2 regions of the Rhizobium binxianense genome follow, and region 2 is predicted to be linked to the other one. Evidence: predicted binding sites of a transcription regulator. Region 2 holds the regulator's gene; the other holds the start of a gene.
The links. The regulator PhoB, encoded in region 2, activates phosphate uptake and scavenging genes when phosphate is short. The targets are predictions, from matches to a motif close to TGTCATNNANCTGTCAT.
Positions count from the first base shown of each region.

Region 1 (6,015 bases), 1.7 Mb from region 2:
TTTCGCGAGCTCGTTTACATCGTTTTCGAGTTTCTGCCTCAGATTCTCGCCGCTTGCCATATCCACTCCTTTTCGGAAACTGTCTCGCAAAGCGATAGCCTTGGCAATATTGGCGATAGAAGCCGGCTAGCCTTATCGGGCGAACCGCTTGATGCCGCAGAGCATCTCGCGCTTGCCGGCAAAGCCCTGGCGGCGCTCGACGGCAAAACCGGCGGCAATGAGATTGCGACGCACGAAGCCGGCCGCCGCATAGGTGGCGAAAGTGCCGCCGGCTGCGCTTTTTTCACAGACGAGCCGCATCAGTTCTTCCGACCACATCTCGCCGTTGCGCGAGGGCGCGAAGCCGTCGAGATACCAGGCGTCGAAGCCGGGCTTTGCGGCGGCGACGCCGTCAAGGGCGCGGCCGCAGACGACGCTGAGCCGTGTCTGGGCATCGAGGTCGAGCGTGACGGTACCATCAGGCGTCTGCGGCCAGGCCGCCGTCAGCGCCTCGCGTTCGGCATCGATTTCAGGCCAGTGCGACAGCGCCAGGCTGATCTCTTCGCCGCGCATCGGGTGAAGCTCGAAGGAGATGAAATGCAGGTGCTGGCCGCCTATGCGGTGGAGCTTCCACTGCCGCCAGGTCTCGGCGAAGTTCAGGCCGGTGCCGAAGCCGAGCTCGCCGACCATGAATTCCTCACGGCCACTCCAGCGTTCCGGCAGGCCGTTGCCGGCGAGGAAGACGTGGCCGCATTCCAGCCGGCCATCGGTCTGGCAATAAAAATGATCGCCAAAGGCGGTGGAATAGGGCATATCGCCATCGCGCCATTCGAGCGGCTGCGGCGCGCCCACGCCAATCTGATCGGGGTTCACGTCTGTCATGGAAAAAGCCGATAATCCTCAGCCGGTCTCAGGTCAATCATCTCCAGAACTGCTGATCGTCGGCGGCGGCATCATGGGCCTTTGGGCGGCCGTCCATGCAGAGCGCCGCGGCATCCATACCCTGATCGCCGACGCCGGCAGATTGGGCGAAGGTGCGAGCGGCGGCCTGCTCGGCGCGCTGATGCCGCATATGCCGGACCGGTGGTCGGAAAAGAAGCAGTTCCAGTTCGATGCGCTGGTCTCGCTCGAAACCGAGATCGCGGTGCTCGAAGCCGAGACCGGACTTTCTGCAGGTTACAACAGGTCCGGACGGCTGATCCCGCTGCCGAAGCCGCATCTCAACCGCATCGCGCGCGGCCATTCCGAGGATGCCGAACGCCACTGGCGGGCAGGCGAGCGCCGCTTCCACTGGCACTTGCTCGACAGGCCTGATGCAGATGGCTGGGTCGAGGCGTCCGCCGGCGAGAGCGGCTTCGTGCATGACACGCTTGCCGCCCGCGTCGCCCCCCGCTCGCTGATGTCGGCACTGATCGCCTTCCTGCGAGGGGCAAAACATGTGCGCATCCGGGAAAATGCTGTCGTCACCGATCTCGATCCGGATCGCGGCACGGCCGAGATCGGCGGTGAAACCATTGCTTTCGGCCGCTGCATCCTGGCCGCCGGCCATCAGTCCTTTCCGCTGCTGCAGGGGCTGACGCCAGGCTTGAAGCAGCCGCTCGGCCAGCCGGTGAAGGGGCAGGCGGCGTTGTTGAAGGCGGATATCGACCCGGCGCTGCCGACGATCTTCCTCGACGGGCTCTATGTCGTCGCGCATGAGGGTGGGCATGCGGCGATCGGCAGCACCAGCGAGAACCGTTTCGACGATCCTTTTTCGACCGATGCCCAGCTCGACGCGCTGATCGAGGCGGCGCGGGCGATCGTGCCAAGCCTTCGCGACGCTGCCGTCGTCGAGCGCTGGGCGGGGCTTCGCCCGAAGGCAATCGACCGGGATCCGATGATCGGCCGCCATCCCGATCACCCGCGCCTGATCGCGCTGACCGGCGGCTTCAAGGTCAGCTTCGGCCTTGCGCATCGGCTGGCGGAAGCGGCAATCTGTATCGCAGGCGATGCGGACTGCGGATTTTTGCTGCCGGAGAGCTTCGCGATTTCAAATCACATCGCTGCGGCTTCACGTTAAACGCGAATTAGTTCCAGCGTCGTTTCGTTATTCTGTCATGCAAATCACCTATCTGCTTGCGCATCGACAGCGCCTGAAGTCACCGGCGCTCACTTCCTTGATGGAGGAAATCGCATGCGTTATGCCATTTGCTTCACGCCTCCGGCGAGCGACCCGCTCTCGCTCGTGGCCGCCAATTGGCTTGGCCGAAACGTGTTTTCTGGTGATGTGACGGAGCCTCCGGCCATTCGCGGCCTCGGCATTCACGAAATCGCCTTCCATACGGCCGTGCCGCGGCGCTATGGTTTTCACGGTGTTTTGAAAGCGCCGTTCCACCTCTCCTCCGACGTGTCGGAATCTCAACTCTTGCGCGATCTTATGCGTTTCTCCGGAACGGTCCTTCCCTTCCGGATGCCGCGCCTCGAAGTTGCCAGGCTCGGCAATTTCTACAGCCTGCTGCCGAATATCCCCTGTGGGCAGATCCAGTATCTGGCCTCGGCGATCGTGCAGGAATTCGATCGTTTCCGTGCGCCGCTCAGCGAAGCCGAGATCGAGCGCAGCGATCCGGACGGCTTGTCGGCAGCGCAGTTCGCCAATCTGCATCGTTGGGGCAATCCATACGTGATGGAGGAGTTCCGCTTTCACATGCCGGTGACGGGCCCGATCAACGCGATCGACATGCCGCGCATCGAGCCGGCGCTGCGGACGATCTTCGAGCCTGTGTTGAGAGAGCCGATCATGGTTTCGAACGTGGCGCTGATGATCGAGGAGGGCACCGGCGGTCCCTTCCGCGTTCATTCGCTGCATCCGATGGGCAAGGTCAGCGCGCGCAAGATTGCCTGAAGTTCCGTGCGCTAAGGATTTGTTCCGTAAAGGGAAAATTCCGTTGCGCAGTTTCCGTCTCGACATTCCGGCTGCGGATGATACCGTTCCCCGTCTTTTTAGAAGGTGATTTGATGGTATCCGAGACTTATCCGCGCAATCTGGTCGGCTACGGGCGTCAGACGCCCGATCCACAATGGCCGGACGAGGCACGCATCGCCGTGCAGTTCGTCATCAATTACGAGGAGGGGGGCGAAAGCTCGATTCTCGACGGCGACCCGGCGTCCGAAAACCTGCTGTCGGAGATCGTCGGTGCGGCCGCCTGGCCGGGGCAGCGCAACCTCAACATGGAATCGATCTACGAATATGGCTCGCGCGCCGGTTTCTGGCGGCTCTGGCGGATGTTCACCGATCTCAAGGTGCAGGCAACCGTCTACGGGGTGACCTTGGCCATGGCCCGCAACCCTGAGGCCGTCGCCGCCATGAAGGAGGCGGGTTGGGAGATCGCCAGCCACGGCTACCGCTGGCTGGAATATAAGGATTTTCCGGAAGATCTGGAGCGCAAGCACATCCTCGAAGCCGTGCGTCTGCACACCGAACTCACCGGCGAGCGGCCTTACGGCATGTACCAGGGCAAGCCTTCCGACAACACGCTGCGGCTGGTTCAGGAGGAGGGCGGTTTCCTCTATTCCTCCGATTCCTATGCCGACGACCTGCCTTACTGGGTCAAGGGCGTCGACGGGAAACCTTTCCTGATCATCCCCTATACGCTTGAAACCAACGACATGCGGTTTGCGACGCCGCAGGGCTTCAACTCAGGCGATCAGTTCTTTACCTATCTCAAGGACGCTTTCGACACGCTCTATGATGAAGGCAAGGATGGCAGCCCGAAGATGATGTCGGTCGGCCTGCATTGCCGCCTCGTCGGTCGCCCCGGACGGGCGGCGGCGCTGAAACGCTTCATCGAATATGTGCTGAAGCACGACAAGGTCTGGATCCCGCGCCGCATCGAGATCGCAGAGCATTGGCACAAACACCATCAGCCGGACGCGCTCTGATGATGTCGCGCGAGGATTTTGTCTCCCGCTTCGGCGGCGTCTTCGAACATTCGCCTTTTATCGCCGAGCGTGCTTATGACGCCGGCAGCGTGACCGAGCCGCTGACGGCATCAGGCGTGCATGCGGCCCTTACGTCCGTCTTCCGCGCGGCAAGCCAAGAGGAACGTCTCGGTGTGCTCAATGCTCATCCCGATCTTGCCGGGCGCTTGGCAATATCAGGCGAACTCACCGAAGACAGCCGCAAGGAGCAGTCCGGCGCCGGTCTCGACCGGCTGAGCCCCGCCGAGCACGCCCGCTTCACCGAACTCAATTCAGCCTATGTCGAAAAATTCGGCTTTCCTTTCATTATTGCGGTCAAGGGGCTCGGCAAGGGCGATATCCTGTCGGCCTTCGAAACACGGATCGGCAATGGTCGCGACGAAGAATTTGCGACCGCGACGGCGCAGGTTGAAAAGATCGCGCTGCTGCGCCTGACATCGATGCTGCCGGAGGCCGAATGAAAGAGCGGCGCGCAATCGACTATCTCAACGAGATGTATGAGGCGGCATCCGAAGCGCTGTCTTTCGTCGGCGGAATGGACGGGGCGGCCTTCGCCGGAGACAAGCTCACCTTCAAGGCGGTTGCCTTTTGTCACTTCACCATAGGCGCCGCGGCGTCCCGCCTGCTGGTGACCCACCCGGAATTTGCCACCGAGCATCCCGATCTGCCCTGGACAAAAATCTGCGGCACCGGCAACCGTATCCTCGAAGACGTCTTCGATCTCAATCCTTCGGACATGTGGGAGGCGACATATCGCACGCTGCCGGAGCTTCTTTCCGGGATCGATGCCGTCCGTAACTGGCATGCTCAAGGCGAGTGAAACCATTGCCCGAATTTCTCGACATTCGCCCGCTCACCAGATCCGGCTTCGCTCCCTTCGGCGAGGTGATCGAAGCCGATCCGGCCTCGATGCGGCTGATCAACGGCGGCACGACCGAACGCTTTCATGCGCTGGCCTCGGCGGAAGCGACGGGCGAGGGCGCGCGCGTCATCATCAATCTCTTTCGCGGCCAGCCGCGCAGCTTCCCTTATCAAGTCGACATGATGGAGCGCCACCCCTTCGGCAGCCAGAGTTTTTCGCCCGTTTCCGGCCGTCCCTTTCTTGTCGTCGTCTCCGAGGATGAGGAGGGGCGTCCTGCCCGGCCGCAGGTGTTTCTCGCACGCGGGGACCAGGGCGTGAACTACCGCCCCAATGTCTGGCATCATCCGCTGATGGCGCTTGGCCAAGCCTCCGATTTCGTGGTTGTCGACCGCGACGGGCCGGGCAACAATCTGGAGGAATTCTTCTTCGAAACCTCCTTCGTCATCAAGGAGCCAGCCCCATGACCGGACTGACCACGCATGTTCTCGATACCGCTCTCGGCAAGCCGGCCGCGGGCCTCAGGATCGATCTTTTCCAGCTCGACGGAGATATCCGCAGACATCTGAAGACGGTCGAGACCAATGCCGATGGCCGGGTCGACGGCGGTCCCATTCTCGTCGGTGAAAATTTCCACGTGGGAATCTACGAACTCGTCTTCCACGTCGGCGAGTATCTGCGCGGCAATGGCACGCCGCTGCCGCATCCGGCCTTCCTCGATCTCGTGCCGATCCGCTTCGGCATTGCCGACGTCACGGCGCATTACCATGTGCCGCTGCTGATTTCGCATTACGGTTATTCCACCTATCGAGGCAGCTGAATGAGGTTTGCCGCAATCGCCGATATCCACGGCAACCATCTGGCGCTCGAAGCGGTGCTTGCGGATATCCGCGCTGAGGGCATCGAGGAGATCGTCAATCTCGGCGATTTCTTCAGCGGGCCGCTGGAGGCCGGCCGGACAGCCGATATCCTGATGCCGCTTGGCCTAACCTCGGTTCGCGGCAATCATGATCGCTATCTGATCGAGCAGGATCCGGCCGCCATGCATGCCTCGGATGGCGCGGCCTATCGGCAATTGACGCCATCCCACCTCGATTGGCTGCGCAGCCTGCCGTTCGATTCCGTCTATCGCGGCGAGGCCTATCTCTGCCACGCGACGCCGAAGGACGACAATCTCTACTGGCTGGAATCGGTTTCGCCGGAGGGCTTCGTCTTTCTGA
Region 1 covers NZ_CP118713.1:3,013,203-3,019,217, reverse strand. The annotation lists gene mnmC2 (tRNA (5-methylaminomethyl-2-thiouridine)(34)-methyltransferase MnmC2) at 133-861, opposite strand; gene PO860_RS15000 (NAD(P)/FAD-dependent oxidoreductase) at 860-2,038, shown strand; gene PO860_RS14995 (DUF1045 domain-containing protein) at 2,153-2,860, shown strand; gene puuE (allantoinase PuuE) at 2,974-3,897, shown strand; gene uraD (2-oxo-4-hydroxy-4-carboxy-5-ureidoimidazoline decarboxylase) at 3,897-4,397, shown strand; gene PO860_RS14980 (HepT-like ribonuclease domain-containing protein) at 4,394-4,756, shown strand; gene PO860_RS14975 (ureidoglycolate lyase) at 4,762-5,262, shown strand; gene uraH (hydroxyisourate hydrolase) at 5,259-5,615, shown strand; gene PO860_RS14965 (metallophosphoesterase family protein) at 5,616-6,015, shown strand, end outside.
Region 1: PO860_RS14995 (DUF1045 domain-containing protein) is a predicted target of PhoB. The motif match lies at 2,061-2,077, and genes of this name have one in related genera.

Region 2 (6,015 bases):
GCCTGCTCTCCGGCAGCTACACCAACTTCATTCAGGCGCAGAGCGTTCTGACCGCCGGTATCGTCATGGGCATCATGCTGATTCCCTACGTCTCCTCGCTGTCGGACGACATCATCACCGCCGTGCCGCGGGCCCTGCGTGACGGTTCGCTCGGTCTCGGCGCCACCCGCTCCGAAACCATCAAGAAAGTGGTCTTGCCGGCCGCTCTTCCCGGCATCGTCGGCGCATTGCTGATGACGGCCTCGCGCGCCATCGGCGAAACCATGATCGTCGTGCTGGCCGCCGGTGTCGCCGCCCGCATCCAGATCAACCCCTTCGAGCCGATGACGACGGTGACCGTCAAGATCGTCAACCAGCTGACGGGCGACCTCGAGTTCACCTCGCCGCAGACCCTGGTTGCCTTCGCCCTTGGCATCACGCTGTTCTGCATCACGCTTTGCCTCAACATCTATGCGCTCTACATCGTGCGCAAATACCGGGAGCAGTACGAATGACGGATATTGTTTCTCCCACATCAGGCGTCACCGTCTCTAAGGCGCCTGCGCGCCGCGATATCGGCATCAAGCGCCGCTACGCCGCCGAGCGCCGGTTCCAGGCCTATGGCATCGCCGCCATCACCTTCGGTCTCGTCTTCCTGTTCATCCTGCTGTGGACGGTGATCGGCAAGGGCTACACCGCCTTCCAGCAGACGGCGATCACGCTGCCGATCGAATTCACCGAGAAGACGATCGACCCCGACAATAAGCGAGCGACCGACCCCTCGGTTCTGGTCGCCGCCAACTATCCGGTTCTCCTGCGCGACGCGATCGTCAAGCAGCTGAACATCAATGCCGCAAGCCGCCCTGACGTGCGCGATGCAACCGCTATGCTCTCCAAGGGTGCGCCGATCCAGCTGCGTGATATGGTGATCGCCGATCCGTCGATCATCGGCAAAACAGTCAATGTTACCGTGCTCGCCGACGCCAATGTCGACAGCGCCAGCAAGGGCCAGATCGATCTTAAGGTCGATGAGAAGAACCGCAAGGTCAACGACAAGCAGGTTGCCTGGATGAACGAGCTGAAGGCGAGCGGCGCTCTCCACAAGCAGTTCAACACTGGCCTCTTCGTCAACGGCAATTCCAGCCGTCCGGAGGCCGCCGGCCTCGGCGTCGCCCTCATCGGTTCGCTCTACCTGATGCTGATCGTGCTCGTGCTCGCTCTGCCGATCGGTGTTGCCGCCTCGATCTATCTCGAGGAGTTTGCGCCGAAGAATAAGCTGACGGATCTGATCGAGGTCAACATCAACAACCTCGCCGCCGTCCCTTCGATCGTATACGGCCTGCTCGGTCTGTCCGTCTTCATCAACTTCATCGGCCTGCCGCGCTCGGCCTCGCTGGTCGGCGGCCTGGTGCTGACGCTGATGACCCTGCCGACGATCATCATCGCGACGCGCGCAGCACTTCGCGCCGTGCCGCCGTCGATCCGCGCCGCAGCCCTTGGCCTCGGCGCCTCGAAGATGCAGATGGTGTTCCACCATGTTCTGCCGCTCGCCATGCCCGGCATCCTCACCGGCACGATCATCGGCCTGGCGCACGCGCTCGGCGAAACCGCGCCGCTGCTTTTGATCGGCATGGTCGCCTTCGTCGCCAACGCGCCGACCACACCGCTCGATCCCTCGACGGCCCTGCCCGTGCAGGTCTATATGTGGGCCAACGAGGCCGAACGTGCCTTCGTCGAGCGGACTTCGGGTGCCATCATCGTCCTGCTCCTGTTCCTGATCGTCATGAACATGGGCGCCATCCTCTTGCGTCGTCGCTTCGAGCGCCGCTGGTAAACGGAGTTAAACATCATGAACATGTTGACGGAAGCTGCAGTTGAAAAGGCGCTGGATCACAAGATGAGCAACGTCCCGTATAAGATGATCGGAAAGGATGTCTCTGTTTACTATGGCGAGAAGCGCGCGCTTTTCGACGTGAACCTGAACATCCGCGAAAACACCGTAACCGCGCTGATCGGCCCTTCGGGCTGCGGCAAGTCGACCTTCCTGCGGAGCCTCAACCGCATGAACGACACGATCGACGGCTGCCGCGTCACCGGCAAGATCACGCTTGATACCGACGATATCTATGATCCCGATATCGACGTCGTCGAACTTCGCGCCCGCGTCGGCATGGTCTTCCAGAAGCCGAATCCGTTCCCGAAGACGATCTATGAAAACGTCTCTTACGGCCCGCGCATCCATGGCCTGGCCAAGTCGAAAGCCGATCTCGACCAGATCGTCGAGACCAGCCTGCAGCGCGCCGGTCTCTGGAACGAAGTCAAGGACCGCGTGCATGAATCCGGCACGGGTCTTTCGGGCGGCCAGCAGCAGCGCCTCTGCATAGCACGCGCCGTCGCCGTCAGCCCTGAAGTCATCCTGATGGACGAGCCCTGCTCGGCGCTCGACCCGATCGCCACCGCCAAGGTCGAAGAGCTGATCCACGAACTGCGCGAGAACTACACGATCGTCATCGTCACCCACTCCATGCAGCAGGCCGCGCGCGTCTCGCAGCGCACCGCCATGTTCCACCTCGGCAATCTCGTCGAGGAGAACGACACCGACAAGATGTTCACCAATCCCGACGATCCGCGCACCCAGGACTACATCATGGGTCGCTTCGGCTGATTTTGGCGTCACCAAGCCTTTCCGTTATTCGAGGATAAAGCCCCATGGCATCGACACATATTTATTCTGCCTATGATGATGATCTGAAGTTCCTCTCCAGGCGGATTTCCGAAATGGGTGGCCTGGCCGAACAGATGGTCGCCGAATCCGTGCGGGCACTGGTCAACGGCGATACCGCGCTGGCGCAGAAGGTCATCTCCGACGATGTGATCCTCGATCACGCCGAACGCGAAATCGGCGACAAGGCGATCGTCACCATCGCCCGCCGCCAGCCGATGGCTGCGGACCTGCGTGAGATCATGGGTTCGATCCGCATCGCCGCCGATCTCGAACGCGTCGGCGACCTCGGCAAGAACACCGCCAAGCGCGTCATCGCCGTCCAAAGCACCGGCGTTCCCCGCAAGCTCGCCCGCGGCCTCGAGCATCTGTCCGAGCTGGCGCTCGTCCAGCTCAAGGAAGTGCTCGACGTCTACACGACGCGCGCCGCCGACAAGGCGAATGCCATCCGCGAGCGCGACAACGAGATCGACGCGATGTACACCTCGCTGTTCCGCGAGCTCCTGACCTACATGATGGAAGACCCGCGCAACATCACCAGCTGCACGCATCTTCTCTTCTGCGCCAAGAACATCGAGCGCATCGGCGACCACGCCACCAACATCGCCGAGACGATCTATTACATGGCGACCGGCGCGCAGCCGGAAGGCGATCGTCCGAAGGACGACAGCGCCAACACCGTCGGCGCGGTTACGGAATAATCGCCCGGACAGCCCGGGCCAGTCGCCCGGACCAGTCAATTGCATGCGCGCCCGTCCGGGCGCGCAAAGAGGTCGCAGCCTAGTTTGTGAATTTGCGCAGGATGCATTGCTTAAATCACCCCCGGTTTAAGGATCATGCGCGAGGAGACCGAGACGCATGATCCCGAGAGTTGCAGTTGTTGAAGACGAAGAAGCCCTGAGCGTGCTTCTTCGCTACAATCTCGAAGCGGAAGGCTTCGAGGTCGATACCATCCTTCGTGGCGACGAAGCCGAAATGCGGCTTCAGGAGCGCACGCCCGATCTTCTGATCCTCGATTGGATGCTGCCCGGCGTATCCGGCATCGAGCTCTGCCGGCGCCTGCGCATGCGGCCGGAAACCGAGCGCCTGCCGATCATCATGCTGACGGCGCGCGGCGAAGAGAGCGAGCGCGTCCGCGGGCTGTCGACGGGGGCCGACGATTACGTCGTCAAGCCCTTCTCGACCCCCGAGCTGGTTGCCCGCGTCAAGGCGATGCTGCGCCGCGCCCGCCCCGAGGTGCTGTCGACGGTGCTGAAATGCGGCGATATCGAGCTCGACCGCGAAACCCATCGCGTCCATCGCAAGAGCCGTGAAGTCCGCCTCGGCCCCACCGAATTCCGCCTGCTGGAATTCCTGATGTCGTCGCCGGGCCGGGTCTTCTCCCGCTCGCAGCTTCTCGACGGCGTCTGGGGCCACGACATCTATGTCGACGAACGCACCGTCGACGTCCATGTCGGCCGGCTGCGCAAGGCGCTGAATTTCTCCAACATGCAGGACGTCATCCGCACCGTCCGCGGCGCCGGTTATTCGATGGAAGCCTGAGGGCTGCGTCACTACAGCTCGGCCGACGGCTCTTTCGTCATGCTCGGGCTTGTCCCGCTGCTGTCCGGTTCGCGGCGATGGACTGCCCCTCATCCGGCTGCCGCCACCTTCTCCCCGCTCGCGGGGCGAAGGGACCCCGCCGCGACGTCTCCGTTCCCCTTCCTACACCTCTCGTGTGGCACGTCCCCTCGCCCCGTTTACGGGGAGAGGGTTAGGGTGAGGGGCAGCCATAGCCGCAATGAGCGCTTCCATCCACGCATAAAAAAACGGGCCACTCGGCCCGTTTTCTGCATTCTAACGATGTCTGCCGCTCAGCCAGCCCGCGCTGCCGCCCGGCGGCGTTCGTTGACCGGCTGGTAGGCGAGCTTCTGGTGATAGCTGCAATAGGGCGAATTGTCGGGGGATTCGCAGCCGCAGAAGTGGAAGTCGTCCTTCAGCGGATCGCCGACCGGCCACTTGCAGGTGCGTTCGGTCAGTTCCGTCAGGCCGAGGCGGCGCGAAATCGGCACGACCACGTTGCCCCTCGGCACATATTCCATTTCCTCGATCGTTTCGATCTCGATCTCTTCCTTCAGCATCGTTGCGCCCTGCTGGCGGGTAACGGTGCGGGTGGTGACGCGAGAGGCGTAGTTCGGCGCGCGCGGTGCCGCTGTATTGCGCTTCGGCGTTCGCGCCGCGGTGCTGGTGCCGCCGGCCTTGGCACGGCCCGGAAGGCTCAGTCGGTGAACCTTGCCGATAACAGCGTTTCTGCTGACACCGCCAAGTTGCGCCGCGATCTGGCTGGCGCTCAGTCCTTCGGCCCAAAGCTTCTTGAGTTTCTCGACCCGCTCGTCTGTCCAGTTCATGCCCTGTCTCCACCTTTTGCGTTGGTGATGGCAGAATCCCTCACCGTTGTCCCGGGAGCTCCGAAACAAGAAACGCTTGATCAATTTTGGTGACTAGTTCCGCCGCATGCAGTCTAGTAATTGAACTTTAACCTAGTGTGAGGCTGACTCCGTGACAAGAGTCGCATGAATCCGGATGAATCGAATTCGTAGTTTTCCCCAACTTGCTGCCCCTGCGTGGCATTTCTGCAATAATGCCTGTTGAAGACTGAAAATGCCGCTGCACACCCTTGCTGCATGCGCTAAGGGCGCAGTTTTGTTGACATTGCAGCGCGAAAAGGAAATAGTGCCAGTCGCCGCCGCAAGGCGGCATTTTTGATTTTTCGGGCCTGGTTTTCTTAGCCGGAGTCAGTCGCCCCATAACTTTAGATCGGGAGATCGCGCCATGGCTGAAGCCGCGCCGCTTTATGACACCTATTCTCGTGCCCCGCTGCGGTTCGAGCGAGGCGAGGGCGTGTGGCTGATCACCGAAAGCGGCGAGCGATATCTCGATTTCGGCGCCGGCGTCGCCGTCACCTCGGTCGGCCACAGCAATCCGCATGTGGTGGGCGCCCTGAAGGAGCAGGCCGACAAGGTCTGGCACCTCTCCAACATCTATGAGATCCCCGGCCAGGAGCGCCTGGCCAAACGGCTGACGGACGCCACCTTCGCCGACAAGGTGTTCTTCACCAATTCGGGCGCCGAGGCGCTCGAATGCGCGATCAAGACGGCGCGCCGCTATCAGTATTCCAAGGGCCATCCCGAGCGCTTCCATATCATCACCTTCGAGGGCGCCTTCCACGGACGGACGCTGGCGACGATCGCCGCCGGCGGCCAGGAGAAATATCTCGAAGGCTTCGGCCCCAAGGCGCCGGGTTTTGATCAGGTGGCTTTCGGCGATATCGAAGC
Region 2 covers NZ_CP118713.1:170,853-176,867, forward strand. The annotation lists gene pstC (phosphate ABC transporter permease subunit PstC) at 1-494, shown strand, start outside; gene pstA (phosphate ABC transporter permease PstA) at 491-1,813, shown strand; gene pstB (phosphate ABC transporter ATP-binding protein PstB) at 1,829-2,644, shown strand; gene phoU (phosphate signaling complex protein PhoU) at 2,689-3,402, shown strand; gene phoB (phosphate regulon transcriptional regulator PhoB) at 3,560-4,243, shown strand; gene PO860_RS00870 (GcrA family cell cycle regulator) at 4,555-5,088, opposite strand; gene PO860_RS00875 (aspartate aminotransferase family protein) at 5,513-6,015, shown strand, end outside.